One region of the Methylobacterium sp. PvR107 genome, then DNA from elsewhere that is predicted to be linked to it. Evidence: riboswitches for the same ligand, from Rfam matches in the RefSeq annotation. Region 1 holds a riboswitch; each other region holds the start of a gene.

Region 1 (5,080 bases):
AGATCTATGGGTCCGAGCAGATCTCCGAGCGGCACCGCCACCGCTACGAGGTCAACATGGCCTATCGCGAGCGGCTGGAGGCCAAGGGCCTGCGCTTCTCGGGCGTCTCGCCGGACGGGCTCCTGCCCGAGACGGTCGAGCATGTCGGGCATCCGTGGTTCATCGGCGTTCAGTTCCATCCGGAGTTGAAGTCGCGCCCGTTCGAGCCGCACCCGCTGTTCAAGGGCTTCGTCGGCGCGGCGATCGAGCAGAGCCGGCTGGTCTGACAGGGCGCCACGCGGCCCTCGCCGTCCTTGCGAGCGCAGCGAAGCAGCCCAATTGCGCCACGCTCAATGAGGGCGCGCCGCCCTGGGTTGCTTCGCTGCGCTCTTGAAGTCGAAGGCGTGGGCTGACACGGCCATGCATTCGGCTCGGCGAGCGACCTTGCGCCGCTCCTCGCGCCGCGGTCCCGGACCCTATATTGACCGGGCCGTGACCGAGATCCTCTTCTACCACATGCAACGTCAGCCCCTGGAGAAGGTGCTGCCGACTCTCGTCGAGCGCTCGCTCGACCGGGGCTGGCAGGCCGCAATCCAGGTCGCCACCGAGGAGCGTCTGCAGGCGCTCGACGACCACCTCTGGACCTATTCGGACGACAGCTTCCTGCCGCACGGCACCGACCGCGAGCCCGACGCGGGAAGCCAGCCGGTCGTGCTGACCCTGCGCGACATCAATCCCAACACGGCGTCGATCCGCTTCCTCGTGGAAGGCGCCGACCTGCCGCCGGACGCCGAAGCCTACGAACGCATCTGCATCCTGTTCGACGGGACCGACCAGGATGCGCTCCTGCGCGCCCGCGAGCAGTGGAAGCAGGCCAAGGAGGCGGGCCACGCGGTCGCCTACTGGCAGCAGGACGATTCGGGCCGCTGGAACAAGAAGGCATAATCGTGCTCCTCACCAGACGTTTCGCGCGCGCCGCCTTCGCCGCCGCGCTGATCCTTGGGGTGCCTCCGTCGGTGGGCGCACATGAGGCGCCGCACGACCAGCGGCCGTCGGAAGCCAGGCAGGCGCCGCGGGGGCCGGAGGGCCGTCGCCTGCCTCCGGACTCGATGACGCGGCACAGCCTTACGCTGCCGAACGGCAAGCGCCTCGATTTCACCGCCACGGCCGGCAGCCTGCCCCTGGTCGACGAGTCCGGGAAACTGCAGGCCGAGATCGCCTACGTGGCCTATACGGTGGCGCCGGAGGCCGGCCGCGAGCGCCCGGTCACCTTCGCGGTGAACGGGGGGCCCGGCGCGGCTTCCGCCTATCTCAACATCGGGGCGATCGGCCCCTGGCGCTTGCCGACGGGGGGCGACAGCATCAGCCCTTCGCAGCCAGTCGCGCTCACGCCCAATGACGGGACTTGGCTCGGCTTCTCCGATCTGGTCTTCATCGACCCGGTCGGCACGGGCTACAGCCGCGCGGCGGACGGCAACGGCAAGGCCTATTGGAACATCGATTCCGACGCCGCGACCCTGGCCGCAATCATCGCGCGCTACCTGCGCGTCAACGACCGGATGGCCAGCCCGAAATTCTACGTCGGCGAGAGCTACGGCGGGTTCCGCGGGCCACTCATCACCGAGAAGCTTCAGGACGATATCGGTGTCGGCCTGTCCGGGATGGTGCTGCTTTCGCCGGTTCTCGATTTCGGCTGGCTGGAGACATCGCGCGCCAATCCCTGGGGCTACGTCCTGAAGCTGCCATCCCTGGCGGCCGGTGCCCTGGAACGGGCTGGAACCGTTCCGACGCCGGCGCTTCTGTCGGATGCGGAATCCTACGCCTCGGGCGCCTACCTGGCGGATCTGCTCAAGGGCCCGGGCGACGCGGCCGCCGTGGCGCGGATGACCGAGCGGGTCGCGCCCCTCGTCGGGCTCGACGCGGCTCTCGTGCGCGCGCAGGCGGCGCGCCTGTCGACCCGCAGCGTTCAGCGCGAGATCGACCGTGCCGACGGCCGCGTGACCAGCGCCTACGACACCGGCATCACCGGCTGGGATCCCAACCCGGATGCGGCCCAGTCGAGCTTCGACGATCCGCAACTGACCGCGCTGCAGGCGCCGCTGACCAGCGCGATGCTCGACCTTTACGCGCGCACGCTGAAATGGCCCGTGCCCAACATGCGCTACGAACTCCTGAACAATGCGGTGAACCGCGGCTGGAGCTGGGGGTCGGGCCGGCAGGCGCCGGAGGTGTTGTCGAACCTCAAGAGCACCCTGGCGCTCGATGGCCGCCTGCGGGTGCTGGTGGCGCACGGCTTCACGGATCTTGTGACGCCCTATTACGCCTCGAAGCTCCTGCTCGCGCAGGTGCCGGCCTATGGAGCCGGCCGCGTCAGCCTCGCCGTCTATCCCGGCGGCCACATGTTCTACACGCGACCGGATTCCCGCGCCGCGTTCAAGGCGGATGTCGAGCGCCTCTACGCGGATGCCGTGAAGGCGCGTGACGCCGGACCGGCACCGGGCGGAGCACCCGCCGAGCGCCTCAAGGATACGCCCTGACGGTCGGGAAACTCGCGCTCTCGAGAATCCCGATCTTACCGCTTGCCACTCCGTTGTGCGCAAGCCGCCATGCGTCTACAACGGCTTCGTGACGGTGCCCCGGCGACGGGGTGAAAAGGGAATGCGGTGAGGGGCGCGAGCCTCGATTCCGCGGCTGCCCCCGCAACTGTGAGCGGCGAGCACCTGCCAGAGCGCCACCGGAGCGATCCGGGAAGGCGGCAGGCGCGCAGAGCTGCGAGCCAGGAGACCTGCCGTCACGCCAGGATCCCGGAATGCCGCCGGTGGGGCGGCTGGAGACACATTGATGACCACCTCGACCCTCGCCCCAGTCGCCGCCGGCACCCGCTCGTCCGAGCGCTCGGTCGCCGTCGCGCTCGCGGCTTTCCTGGGCCTCGGCCTCCTGTTCATGGCGGGCTTCTCGCCGGCGATTGCGCTCCACAATGCGGCGCACGACTTCCGGCACACCCAGAACTTCCCCTGCCACTGACGCCTGCGTCACAGGGATGATCATCCGGCTTCTGTCGGCGGCGCTGGCCGCCGGCTTCCTCGCGGCTGCCGTCGTGACGGGGCTCGAGCTCACGCTGACCTCGCCGCTGATCGTGGCGGCCGAGCGTTACGAGCACAAGGAACCGACGCATCAGGCGGCGATCGGCCTCCCGATCGTGCTGGCTCATGCCGGGCACGACCATGCCGCGCCCGACGCGGCGCCGGAATGGCAGCCCGGCGAAGGGCTCCCGCGCATGGCGTTCACCGCACTCGCGACCCTAGTCGGTGGCGTCGGCTACGCCCTGCTGCTCGGCGCCGTGATGCTCGCCTGCGGGCGCGATCCGACCCCGCAGGTCGGCCTCGCCTTCGCGGTGGCAGGCTTCGCCAGCGTTGCCCTTGCGCCGTGCCTCGGCCTGCCGCCGGAACTGCCCGGCAGCGAGGCCGCGCCGCTCGCCGCGCGGCAGCTCTGGTGGGTCATGACCGCCGCCGCCACCGGGATGGGCCTCTACCTGATCGGTGTCCGGCGGTCGCTGATCGCGATCCTGGGCGGCCTCGTCCTGATCGTCGCGCCGCACACCGTCGGCGCACCCGAGGCACCGGCCGGAGCGTCCGAGCTGCCGGCCGCGCTGGCCGCACAATTCGCGGCCCGCTCGCTGGCCATCAGCTTCGTATTCTGGATGCTGATCGGGCTCGGCCTCGGCTGGGCCTGGCAGGCCTTCTCGCGTGAGCCGGCAGCGAGGGCGGCCCGTGTCTGAGACCGTCCTGTATGTCTGCACCTCCTGCCGCCGGGAGGGTGACGACCCGGACGGCCCCCGGTCCGGTGCGCGCCTGCTCGATGCGCTGCGGGACCGGGCCGGCGATGCCCCGCATCTGCGGGTCGAGCCGGTGGAATGCCTGTCGGTGTGCAAGCGGCCCTGCACGGTGGCAGTCGCCTCAGCCGATCGCTGGACCTACGTGTACGGCGACATGGATCCGGCGGCCTCCGCCGAGACCATCCTCGCCGGGCTCGCCGCCTACGCGGCGACCCCGGACGGCATCGTGCCCTGGCGCGAGCGTCCGGCCGAGTTCCGCAAGGGCGTGATCGCCCGCATCCCCCCTTTCCCCGAACCCCGCCCGCGCACCGCCGGCACCCTGGAGGCCGCGGAATGACCCTCGTGAACAAGATCCCCTGCACTATCGTCACGGGCTTCCTCGGCGCCGGCAAGACGACGCTCGTTCGCCACGTCGTCGAGAATGCCAAGGGCCGTCGCCTCGCCATCCTGGTGAACGAGTTCGGCGATGTCGGCTTCGACAAGTCGTTCCTGGCCGCCTGCGGCGTCGAGGGTTGCACCGAAGAGTCCATCGTCGAGCTCCCGAACGGCTGCATCTGCTGCACCGTCGCGGACGATTTCGTTCCGGCACTGGAAACGCTGCTGTCCCGCGCCGAGCCGCCGGAGCACATCCTGATCGAGACCTCGGGTCTTGCCCTGCCGAAGCCCCTGGTCCAGGCCTTCCAGTGGCCGGCAATCCGCTCGCGGGTCACTGTGGACGGCGTCGTCGCGGTGGTCGATGGGCCGGCGGTTGCGGCCGGCGCCTTCGCGGAGGATCCGGAGGCTCTGGCCGCCCAGCGTGCGGCGGACCAGTCGGTCGATCACGACAATCCACTCGAGGAGGTGTTCGAGGATCAGCTTCTCTGCGCCGATCTCGTGGTGCTCAACAAGGCCGACCTGATCGATGCCGCGACCCGTGCCCGCGTCCGCCGCGAGGTCGAGGGGCATTTGCCCCGCGCCGTGAAGGTCGTGGAGACTGAGAACGGCGCCATCGACCCGCGCGTGCTGCTGGGCCTCGGCGCCGCGGCCGAGGACGATCTGGCCTCGCGGCCGTCGCACCACGGCGAGGGCGAGGATCACGACCACGATGATTTCGAGACCGTGGCGCTGTCGCTCCGCCCGGCCTTGACGGCAGCCGATCTTGCGGCCCGTGTCGAGAAGGCGGCCGAGGCCGGAGGGGTCCTGCGGATCAAGGGCTTTGCCGAGGTCGAAGGCAAGCCGATGCGCCTCGTTGTGCAGGGCGTCGGTCGGCGCGTGGCCCACCATTTC
Region 2 (5,080 bases), 740 kb from region 1:
AGCGGGTGCGGGCGCTGGTGCTGATCGCCACTTCTGCGCGGGCCGATACCCGTGCCCAGGCGGCGCGGAAGGCGATCGCCGTCGCGCAGGTCCGCGAGCAGGGCTTTGCCGGCCTCAGCCGCGGGGCGATCCTCCGATCGGTGCATCCGGAGCGGGCGGGCGACATCGACCTGATCGCGCGTATCCGGCGGATGGGAGACCGACTCGGCGGCCCGGTCTTCCTGCGTCAGGCCGGACAGGCCCGCGCGAGCGACCTCGACCGGCTCGGCGCGATCCGCTGCCCGACCCTGGTCGTGGCGGCGGCCCGGGACGCCCTGCGCGGCCTCGACGAGGCGCGGGAGCTTCGGGACGGCATCCCGGGTGCAAGCCTGACGGTGATCGACGGGTCGGGGCACATGCTGCCGCTGGAAGCCCCCGACGCCCTCGCCGACGCGATCGTGCCGTGGCTCCTGGCTCAGGCCTCCGGCGCCTCGACGATCGGGTCGTAGCGGGCGGCATCGAAGCCGAGGAGGTTCCAGCTCTGGGCCATGTGGGGCGGCAGCGGCGCGCTCACGTCCACGGGCCTGCCGGTCCGCGGGTGCGGGATCACGATCCGCCGGGCCAGCAGGTGGAGCCGGTTCTGGATGCCGCCCGGCAGCTCCCAGTTCTCCACGGAAAAGTATTTCGGGTCGCCGACGATCGGGTGGCCGATATGGGCCGCGTGGGCGCGCAGCTGGTGGGTGCGCCCGGTGACCGGCTTGAACGACAGCCAGGACAGCTTCTGGGCCGCCTGATCGACCATCGCATAGTAGGTCAGCGCGTGGCTCGCGCCCTCGTCGCCGTGCTTGGCGACGCGCATGCGTGCATCGGCGTCGGCCGCCTCCTCCTTGGCGAGGTAGGTCGAGACGCGGCCCTGCCGGACCCGGGGTACACCGGCGGTCAGCGCCCAGTAGATCTTGCGTGCGGCCCGTGAGCGGAAGCTTTTGGCCAGGGTCGCGGCGGCGAGCCGGGTCTTGGCAACGATCAGGCAGCCAGCCGTGTCCTTGTCGAGCCGATGGACGAGGCGGGGCTTCTGCCCGTCCGGTCCGGTGAGCGCCGCGAGCAGGCCGTCGACGTGGCGGACCGTGCCGGAGCCGCCCTGGACCGCGAGGCCGAAGGGCTTGTTGAGGATCATCATGTCGGCATCCTCGTAGAGGATCAGCGACCGGATGAATTCGGCGTCGTCCTGCTCGCGCGCGGGATTGCGTGGCCGCTCGGAGGGCTGGTCGAGGCGCAGCGGCGGCACGCGCACGCTCATGCCGGGCTCCAGCCGGTCATTGGGCTTGGCGCGCTTGCCGTCGACGCGCAGCTCGCCCTTGCGGACGATGCTCTGCACCCGGGTGAAGGGCAGAAGCGGGAACCGGGCGGTGAGGAACCGGTCGATGCGCATGCCGGCCTCGTCCGCCTCCACCGTCAGGGTCTGGACGCCCGAGGCAAGGGTCGCGGAGGCGGCGGCGCGCTGCTCGCGGCGGGTGGGCCCGGCGGCAGGAGCCGGGGCAGGGGCAGGGGCATGGGCCTCCGGCCGCTTTGCCGCGGGCTTCGGCCCCGGCGCTCCCCGTCCGGCCGGCGCTGCGCGGCGGGCCTGCGGCCCCGCGGCGGCAGCACGGGATTTCGGTGCCCGGGCCGGTGCCGCGGCGGCGGGCGCCGCGCCGCCCCAGGGATCGCGCGCGCCGGCATCGTCGCCGCGGTTGCGGGCGGCGCGCTCGGCAGCGTCGCTGGCGCTGGTGCGCGGGCCGGTACGCGCCCGGCCGCCCGATTGGACCTTGCCGGCCTGTGGCTTACGCCCCTTCGGTCCGCCGCTTCTGGGAGGTCGTGTGTTCATGATTCCGCCGGCACCCGTCACCGCCTCGGACGGGACGTCCGGACGCATAGGCCGCGGCGTCGCGGACGTCGGGACCGATGGGGTTGCCCGGCTGTAGCATCGCCCCGGCGCAGCGGCAAAGGCGGAGGGAGGAACCGGGGCCGGCCTGGGCGGACCGGTCACGTCCGTCCGCGCCGGATGATCATCGGAGGCGGGGCGCTCGCGTCCTGAGCCTCCGAAGCGGCCAGATGGAACCTCGCCTTGGCGGCGAGCTCGCTCTGGAGGTTCTGACAGCGCTTGCGCACGTTGGCGATGTCGAACTGGGTCTGCATCTCCATCAATGTCTGCATCTCGACCCCGAACACCGTCTCGATCCGCAAGGCCAATTCCGGAGACAGCGCAGCCTCCTCATTGAGGACATCGAACAGTGTTTGACGCGGCACATCGAGCAAGCCGGCCGCGTCCATGACGGTCAAGTTGCGCGGTTCGATGATATTACGCCGCACATATCCGCCTGGATGGCCGGGATTTTCCAGTTTGTAGCTCATCACTATGATGCTCTCCCGTATTTTGCTCCAATCAAAACATCATGGTCCTGTCCGGATACTTAACCTTTGTCCGTAAAATCGTAATCATCCCATCGTCTCACGACATACCTTACATACGCAGCAACGCACTAAAGGTTACACGACACACTCATCGATATAGATGTCATCCTTTTTGGCTTTAATATAAATAAATATCGTGTTATTACACGTATATAGGCAAAAATTGCTATGAGAACATCGAATTTACAATTCCGCGGCACCTGTCAATGCGCGCGCATGGCCGTCACCATGCGGATCACCGCCGTCTAATCCACTGCATCGAGAACCAGCGGGGTCCATGGACCGCGTTGCGGCGTCGTACGGCTTGACGCGGACAAACCTTAAGGCCAAGCTTATCGTCGACGGTTCCCTTCGGGGATCAAAAGGGAACGCGGTGAGGGGCTCGCCTCGAGGCCGCGGCTGTCCCCGCAACTGTAAGCGGCGAGCCCTTCACCACCACGTCACTGGGTCGCTGACCCGGGAAGACGGTGCGAGGGCGGCGACCCGCGAGCCAGGAGACCTGCCGTCAGCCGTGGTCACACGCGAAACGCGCTGGGCGGGGTTGTCCTGGCGGGTGTCGAGACGCCCGTGCATCCGCGCGGTCGGCGAGGCCTCGTTCGCGGTGACGTGCCACAGCAAGCGCGCCCGCGACACCGATCCCGATGCCCGTCCTCACCGTATCGATCGCTTCCGGGGCCGCCACGCGCACTCACGCGCCTGTGCCCGCCGAGCTTTTGATGCGGCCGAGCAATTGTAATGTTATTACATTGCCTTTAGAACGGGTTGGCCGGCCCGCGCCGCGCATGGACCTTTCCTGCCATGTCACCATCGACCATCCGCCCGAGATCCGGCGGCAGGCCCGCACCGCTCTGCGGCGTGCTCCTCGCGCTCCTCGCGAGCCCGGCCGCCGCGCAGGACACCGTCACCCTCGACCAGCTCTCGGTTGAGGGCGAGGACGGCACGGACCGTGCCGTCCCGAACAGCCTCAACCTGCGCACCCGCGACCGGACCGCGAGCCGGATCGGCCTGACGCCCTTGGAGACGCCGGCCAGTCTCGACATCGTGTCGGGCGAGACCGCGCGGATGCGCGGCCAGGACACGATCGCCGAAGCCGTGACCCAGGACGCCACCGGCATCACAACGATTGCCGCTCCCGGCAACGGCAACGGCGCGTTCACGTCTCGCGGCTTCGCCGGCCCGAACTCGATCCAGCAGCTCTACGACGGCACGCGCTTCTACGTGGGCGCCAACACTGTCACCTTCCCGTTCGATACCTGGAACGTCGAGCGGATCGAGGTGCTGCGCGGGCCGTCCTCGGTGCTCTATGGCGACGGCGCCATCGGCGGCGTCATCAACGTGGTGCCCAAGAAGCCGGTCTTCGTGCCGATCAACACTGCCCGCGCGGTGGTCGGCACCGACGGCGTCGCGCGGCTTGCCTTCGATTCCGGCGGTGGGATCGGCCAAGCGGAGTTCGGCAACACCTTCGCGTACCGCCTCAACGTCAGCGGCAACCGCGCCGATGGCTGGATCCGCCCCGAGGGCGATTTTCGTAACCTCGCGGTCTCGGCCGCCCTGCTGTTCCAGCCGAGCCCGGATCTCGCGTTCACGCTGAGTCACGATCTCGGCTACCAAGAGCCGGCCCGCTACTGGGGCACACCGCTGGTCGAAGGCCGGATCCCGGACCTGATCCGGTTCAACAACTACAACGTCCGCGACGCGAAGATCACCTGGGTCGACAACTGGACCCAGCTCAAGACCGAGTGGTCGCCCTCGGCCGACATCACGATCCGCAACACCGCCTACCGGCTGACCAGCCGGCGCCACTGGCTCGATGTCGAGCAGTACACGTACAACCGCGGCACCGGGCTGGTGGACCGGGGCGACTACCTCGAGATCTATCACAGCCAGGAACAGGTCGGGGACCGGCTCGACGCGACGTTCCGGGGCAGCCTCTTCGGCTTTGCCAACCAGTTCGTGGTCGGATTCGACGTGAACCACATCGATTTCCGGCACACCAACAACTTCTACTTCGACCAGAATACCAGCGTGCCGCTCACCGGCTACGATCTGGGCTACTTCCCGCAGAACGGACGGGCGCGGCCGGCCTACGCCACCCAGACGAGCCAGGCCTCGGTCTTCGCCGAGGACCGGCTGATCCTGTCGGACAGGCTGGCCTTCCTTACGGGCGTGCGCCTCGACGTGCCGACGCTGAACCGGGAGGATCTGCAGTCGGGATCGCGCTTCGAGAAGACCTACCACGCCCTCGGCTACCGGTTCGGCCTCGTCTACAACCCGACGCCGGACAGCGCGCTCTACGCCCAGTACAGTTTCGCCACCGATCCGGTGAACAGCCTGATCACGCTAAATCAGTCGCTGGCCGGATTCAAGCTCGCAACCGGCGATCAGGTCGAGATCGGCGCCAAGGGGCTGGCCTTCGACGGCGCCCTGGAATGGACAATCGCGGGTTACCGGATCGTCAAGGACAACCTGATCTCGGCTGTGCCGGGCCAGCCGACGCTGTCCACGCAGGTGGGACGGCAATCCTCGCAGGGCTTCGAGCTGGCGCTCGGCTGGCTTTTCGCGCCGGGCTGGCGGCTCGACGGCAACCTCGCGCTCCTGCATGCGCAATACGACCGGTTCGATCAGACGGTGGCGGGCGCCACCGTTTCTTATG
Region 3 (5,080 bases), 1.3 Mb from region 1:
TAGCCCGTGGACGGCACCAGGAACGGCGAGCGGGTGAGGGTGAACAGGGGGCTCGCGGGATCCACCGTGGCGGTGACGCCGCGCGCGTCGTTCGAGTGGAAGCCGCCGCCGTAATTCATGTAGAGCTCGGTGTCGAACCACGGACCGAGCACGAGCCCGAGCTTCGGATTGACGATCCCGTCGGTCGCCTTGCCCGAATTGGCCGGCGTGTCCGAGCGGATATCGGCGAAGTAGCCGTCGGCGCGCACGCCCACGCTCGTGCGCAGCCACTCGGTCCAGCGCACCCGTGTGTCCAGGTACAGCGCGCCGCTCGATTCCAGCACCCGGTCGTCGAGCACGCCTGAGCGGTACTGCCGGAGGGTGGTGTTGAACAGGCCGACCCGGATCGAATCCGTTCGCGTCTGCGCGCCGATTTCGACCTCCAGCGGCCGGCCGAACAGGTCGCCCTGGAAGATGTGCAGCACCTCGCCGCCGCCGAGGATGCGCTGGTCGAGTTGGTGGAACTGGTCGCCGCTGACGGGATCGTTGAGGAAGTAGGTGAAGTCGTTGAACAGGTTCATCTGATAGCGGATCAGGTAGGCCGAGGCCCGCGTCACGCCGGTCTCGTCGGTCGCGCTAAATCGCCCCGAGAGCGAGAAGCGGCTCGTGTTGCCCCCATCCGTGGGGTTGATCGTCCCGTATCGACCGAGCTGGCCCGAGACGACGGCGCGCTCCGGGATCTGGTTGGTGGCGGTCCAGCGGGCCGCGTAGGCCATGCCGGTGATCGAGAACCCATCCAGCGCCGTACCCTGGCTGTAGCGGGCCACCCCGTTGATTTTGCGCAGCGCGTCCGGAACCACCCAGGGCCCATCGTAGACCTGGGCTTCGCCTGCCAGGAGGAGGTTGCCCTCCCCGAGCGGCACGGTTGTGATCGACAGGGCCCGCTTGTAGCCGAACGAGCCGATCGAGGTCAGGGCGACGTTCTTGGCGGTCGTGTCGAGGTAGTCGATCCGCACCGAGCCCGCGGAGGCGAAGTCGCCGTCGCGCACGAAGTACGGCCCCTTGTGGAACTCCACGGCGCCGACGAGCTCCGGGATCAGGAAGTTGAGGTCGGCGTAGCCCTGCCCGTGGGCGTGGGTGCGCATGTTCACCGGCATGCCGTCGACGCTGATGGCGATGTCGGTGCCGTGGTCGAGGTTGAAGCCGCGCAGGAAGTACTGGTTGGCCTTCCCCTCCCCGCTATGCTGGGTGACGATCAGCCCCGGCACCGCCTCCAGCGCCTCGCCGGGGCGCGTCACCGGCCGGCTTTTGAGCTGCGCGCCCGTGATCACGCCGGCGCTGGCCGAGTCCACGGGGAGCAGCGGGCCTCCGATCCCGGTCGTGCCGCCGACATAGCCGGCACTCGCCGACAATCCGAGCCGTGTGGCGGCCGTCGGCTCGGCGGTCACGGAGATTTCTTCGAGCTGCGTCTCGGCGCCGGAGACGAGGCCGGGCCGGTCCTGGGCTGATGTCGCGGAGGTCAGCGCTGCGAAGGCAGCGAGGGCTGAAAGCGCGGACGGACGGGACACGGGACCTCGGGCGGCAGTGGCACGTCACCGCGAACGAGGCCGTGCCGGCCGCTTCCGCGACCGCCTCCGGCATCCCCGGGACACCCCGCCCGGCGGACTTCGCGTGTGACCACGGCAGACGGCAGGTCTCCTGGCTCGCGGGTCGCCGCCCTCGCGTCGTCTTCCCGGGCGCGTCCACCCAGTGACGTGGTGACGCGAAGGCTCACCGCTCACAGTTGCGGGGGCAGCCGCGGTTTTGGGTCGAACCCGCACCGCGTTCCCTTTTGATCCCCGAAGGGAACCGTCGCGGCCACCATCGGTCGGCTGCCCGGAGCAGGTCAACGAGCCGGGCCCGGTTCACGAGCGCTGTGGCCTGCGCACGACAGTGCTGTGCCCGCGCCTCGACCGCCGGACCGAGCCGGGGGCCTGAGCCATGCAGGTCCTCCGTCGCCACATCATCGCCGCGAACGTGCGGTCAAGCTTGACCGAAACTAGGTCGGTGAGGGGCGCCGGCCCGAGCAGCGCGGCCGCCGCATGGCGGATCGAGGCTGAAGGAGCATGGAGCGCAGATGCATGCAGGGTAGCGAGAGGACGAAGATTGCTCCTGTCCTGGGTGTCATCGCGATGACCTGCGCCCTGGGTGCCTGCAATACTGGCACGCCGGTGCTCACGACAGGGTCGATTCCGGGCCACAAGCCGCCGATGGTCGTCAGCGATGCCGAGCGCGATTGTCTCGGCCGGGCCATGTATTTCGAGTCGAACCGCAGCGACGGGGATGGGCTGATCGCCGTCGGCACCGTCGTCATGAACCGGCTGGAGAACGCGATCTTCCCGGGCGGCATCTGCGCCGTGGTCGGCCAGCCGGGACAGTTCGCCCCGGGTGTCCTGACCAAGCCGATGCAGGACAAGGACCTCCAGAAGGTCGCCGATGCGGCCGACGCCGTCCTGGCTGGCGAGCGGCACCCGAAGGTCGGGAAGGCGATGTACTTCCACACCGCGGGCCGGCACTTTCCCTACAACAACATGCATTACGTGGCTGTCGCTGGCGGCAACGCCTTCTACGAGAAGCGCAACCCGCGTTCGGCCCAGCACGGGACGGCGCAGTTGCCGGCCTCCGTCTCGACCTATGCGGCCGCGTCGGGAGCGCCCGCACCGTAGAGCCGAGCGCGGGGCAACGAGACCGCGTGCGCGCGGATCGACGTCGTCTCACCGGCCCGGCGTCTCCGGGACGTCCGGCCGGGGCGCATCGGGGCTTGTGGTTGTACAAGAGCGTCGCCAGCAATGGCGGCCCGGATCGATGCGCGTGGCAGCGCACTTTCGAAGGCCGAGACCGAACTCAGGCCTAGCCTTGAGGTTGTATGCTCGCATTCAACTGAGCGACCCCGCCGCCATGTCCAACGAGGATGGTTTCGACCGCATGGCGCGCGCGGCGATCCGAGCACATCGGCTGATGTCGTTGCACGGCACGCCGATGATGCAGCTCCTTTCGCGCTTGCTTCTGCTGGAGATCGGCCTGGAGATTGCCGCGAAACGCGAGGCGGGCGCCGCCAATGACAATCCGGAAACGTCCGATGACTCGGCCGATGACTGACGGCTTGGAAGCGGTCCGGCACCTGGGCCGTCGCCGGGTCACGGAGACGCCCGGCTCGCGATGGCTACCGCCGCCGAGGGGCAATCAGATCCGTGACCGGCGGCCGGCCGTAGCAGTTTAGGGCCGAATGCCGCTCCGGCGCCTCGTTCGATCGGACGTCACCGACGCAAAGCCATCGAATGCAGTGCCATATCTGTTGATCGACACTTCTACTCGGGCCTGCGGCATTTACACCCGCGTACAGCGGCCTAGCTTGCCGGTAGAAACTACCCACGAATCATGGGCGCCCCACCGATGATCGCCAAACGGGTAGCGCTCGCTGGCGCGCTCCTCCTGCTGAGCATCGCGCCGGCGGCCTCTCAGTTGCGCCGCCCGTTGACCTGTACGGAGGACGTGTCGGTCGGTCTGGATGTGGCGGTCGTCGCGGAGGGCGCGAAGGCGCCGCGCAAGCCCCGAACGTTTTCCCTCGTCTCCAGTGGCGGGCTGCTGACCGTGATCTCCGCTGGCCGCTCCGATTATTACGAGTGCCAACCCGCATCCCCGCGGTTGAATGAGCGCACGCCGCGCAATGCAATCAAGTGCCAGAACGGTGTCTACTTCTTGCTGATTGATCTCAACAAATTGAATTTCGTCGAGGCTCAGCTGAATCCCGAGGATCGCAACGAGGTCAAGGTCAGCTACGGCACGTGCCGCGGGTTATGACGGTCTCGGGTCGCCGTGGATCAGGATCGGGACGGCAGCGGACGGGAGGGGGCTGAGACAGCCGCAACTGCCCGCGCCGATGGAGCGTCGTCCGCAAGTCCCATGGGCCACATCGGAGACCGAGCAGCCCGTCTGCCGCAGCGGCTCCCGTGCCGCCGAACCGTGTCGGCCCGCGCGTGTTGTCGTTTCACCCGGCTCTGACGGGGTGACGAACAGGAGCGGTTCTCAGTGTCTTTCGACGCGTGTCACCGTCGCGAAGTCTGGACTCTCTTGGATGCTATCGGGCGACGTTCGACATCGTCTGCGAAGCCAACCTTCTGCGACCCTGCGCCCTTGCGGAGGCGGGGGTTTCATCGCCCGGGGATCACGGCCGCCGCCCCCGACGCGCAACGTTACCGGCAGAACTGCGCGGCGGCTGGGGTCCACCGGCCGAAACCCGTGGCAACCATGTTGGTCATCACCCGGCAGATGTAGACCTTCTGGGCGGCGTTGTTGTGCGAGCCGGCATGGTAGCGCGCCACCGCCAACGTCCAGCTGCCCTCCCGCTTCTTCAGCTCGCGGAGGAATTGCGTGGCGTAATCGACATTCGCGCGCGGATCGATCATGGCCTCGATCGATCCGAACTTTGCGCCATGGTAGTGGTGGTTGATCTGCATGCAGCCGAGGTCGATCAGGCGCACGCCCCTGCGGCGGGCCTCGGTGAAGTGGGCGATCACGTCCTTCGGCCCGGTCGCGAAGTAGGCGGCTCCTTCGATATTCATGGCGTAGGGCTGGAGCGAACCGCGCTTGCCTGTTTCCGTCAGGCCGACAGCGTAGAGCACGCCGAGTGGAACGCCGTACTGCACGGAGGCGCGACCCATCTCGGCCTCGCAGACATTCGCCGCCGCCGGGACTGCGCTACAGATAAACGCCGCCGTCGCGAGGACGTACCGTTTCATCCGTCCGCTCTCCTTCCCGTCTGTCGGCGGGCAGGGGCTGCTCCGCCTGCCGCTGCCTATCCCCTCCTTGGCCGGGTCGGGCACCGCCGTCGGCGAAGGAGGCTTGGCCCTGTGACGGCGCGCCTCCGGCCCAGGTCCCCCCATCGGCCGGGCGGCTCTGACTGACGGTGACCGACGGTTGATAATGAGCCTGCTTGAGCAGGTCGGTCAGCATGGCCGAGTCCCGGTGCAGCAGCGCCGCCGTCTCGGGCCGCGAGGCACGCAGATGCGTCTCGAGCTGACCGTTCGCGAGCCGCAGCTCCACCGTGACGGTCCCGAGTTCC

The links. Region 1 has a riboswitch for cobalamin ahead of JOE48_RS22100 (CbtB domain-containing protein). Riboswitches for the same ligand answer to the same signal wherever they lie in the genome.
Positions count from the first base shown of each region.
Region 2: another riboswitch for cobalamin. It lies ahead of JOE48_RS25610 (TonB-dependent receptor); the one in region 1 lies ahead of JOE48_RS22100 (CbtB domain-containing protein).
Region 3: another riboswitch for cobalamin. It lies ahead of JOE48_RS28280 (TonB-dependent receptor); the one in region 1 lies ahead of JOE48_RS22100 (CbtB domain-containing protein).

Region 1 is NZ_JAFIBW010000001.1:4,674,286-4,679,365, reverse strand. It holds gene JOE48_RS22115 (CTP synthase) at 1-266, shown strand, start outside; gene JOE48_RS22110 (DNA polymerase III subunit chi) at 472-924, shown strand; gene JOE48_RS22105 (S10 family peptidase) at 927-2,516, shown strand; cobalamin riboswitch at 2,592-2,787, shown strand; gene JOE48_RS22100 (CbtB domain-containing protein) at 2,821-3,003, shown strand; gene JOE48_RS22095 (CbtA family protein) at 3,020-3,757, shown strand; gene JOE48_RS22090 (DUF1636 family protein) at 3,750-4,151, shown strand; gene cobW (cobalamin biosynthesis protein CobW) at 4,148-5,080, shown strand, end outside.
Region 2 is NZ_JAFIBW010000001.1:5,414,064-5,419,143, forward strand. It holds gene JOE48_RS25595 (alpha/beta fold hydrolase) at 1-488, shown strand, start outside; gene JOE48_RS25600 (RluA family pseudouridine synthase) at 455-1,840, opposite strand; gene JOE48_RS25605 (HigA family addiction module antitoxin) at 1,999-2,367, opposite strand; cobalamin riboswitch at 2,753-2,949, shown strand; gene JOE48_RS25610 (TonB-dependent receptor) at 3,226-5,080, shown strand, end outside.
Region 3 is NZ_JAFIBW010000001.1:5,965,393-5,970,472, reverse strand. It holds gene JOE48_RS28280 (TonB-dependent receptor) at 1-1,547, opposite strand, end outside; cobalamin riboswitch at 1,650-1,847, opposite strand; gene JOE48_RS28275 (cell wall hydrolase) at 2,100-2,684, shown strand; gene JOE48_RS28270 (hypothetical protein) at 2,917-3,117, shown strand; gene JOE48_RS28265 (hypothetical protein) at 3,412-3,819, shown strand; gene JOE48_RS28260 (transglycosylase SLT domain-containing protein) at 4,212-4,757, opposite strand; gene JOE48_RS30625 (flagellar hook-length control protein FliK) at 4,717-5,080, opposite strand, start outside.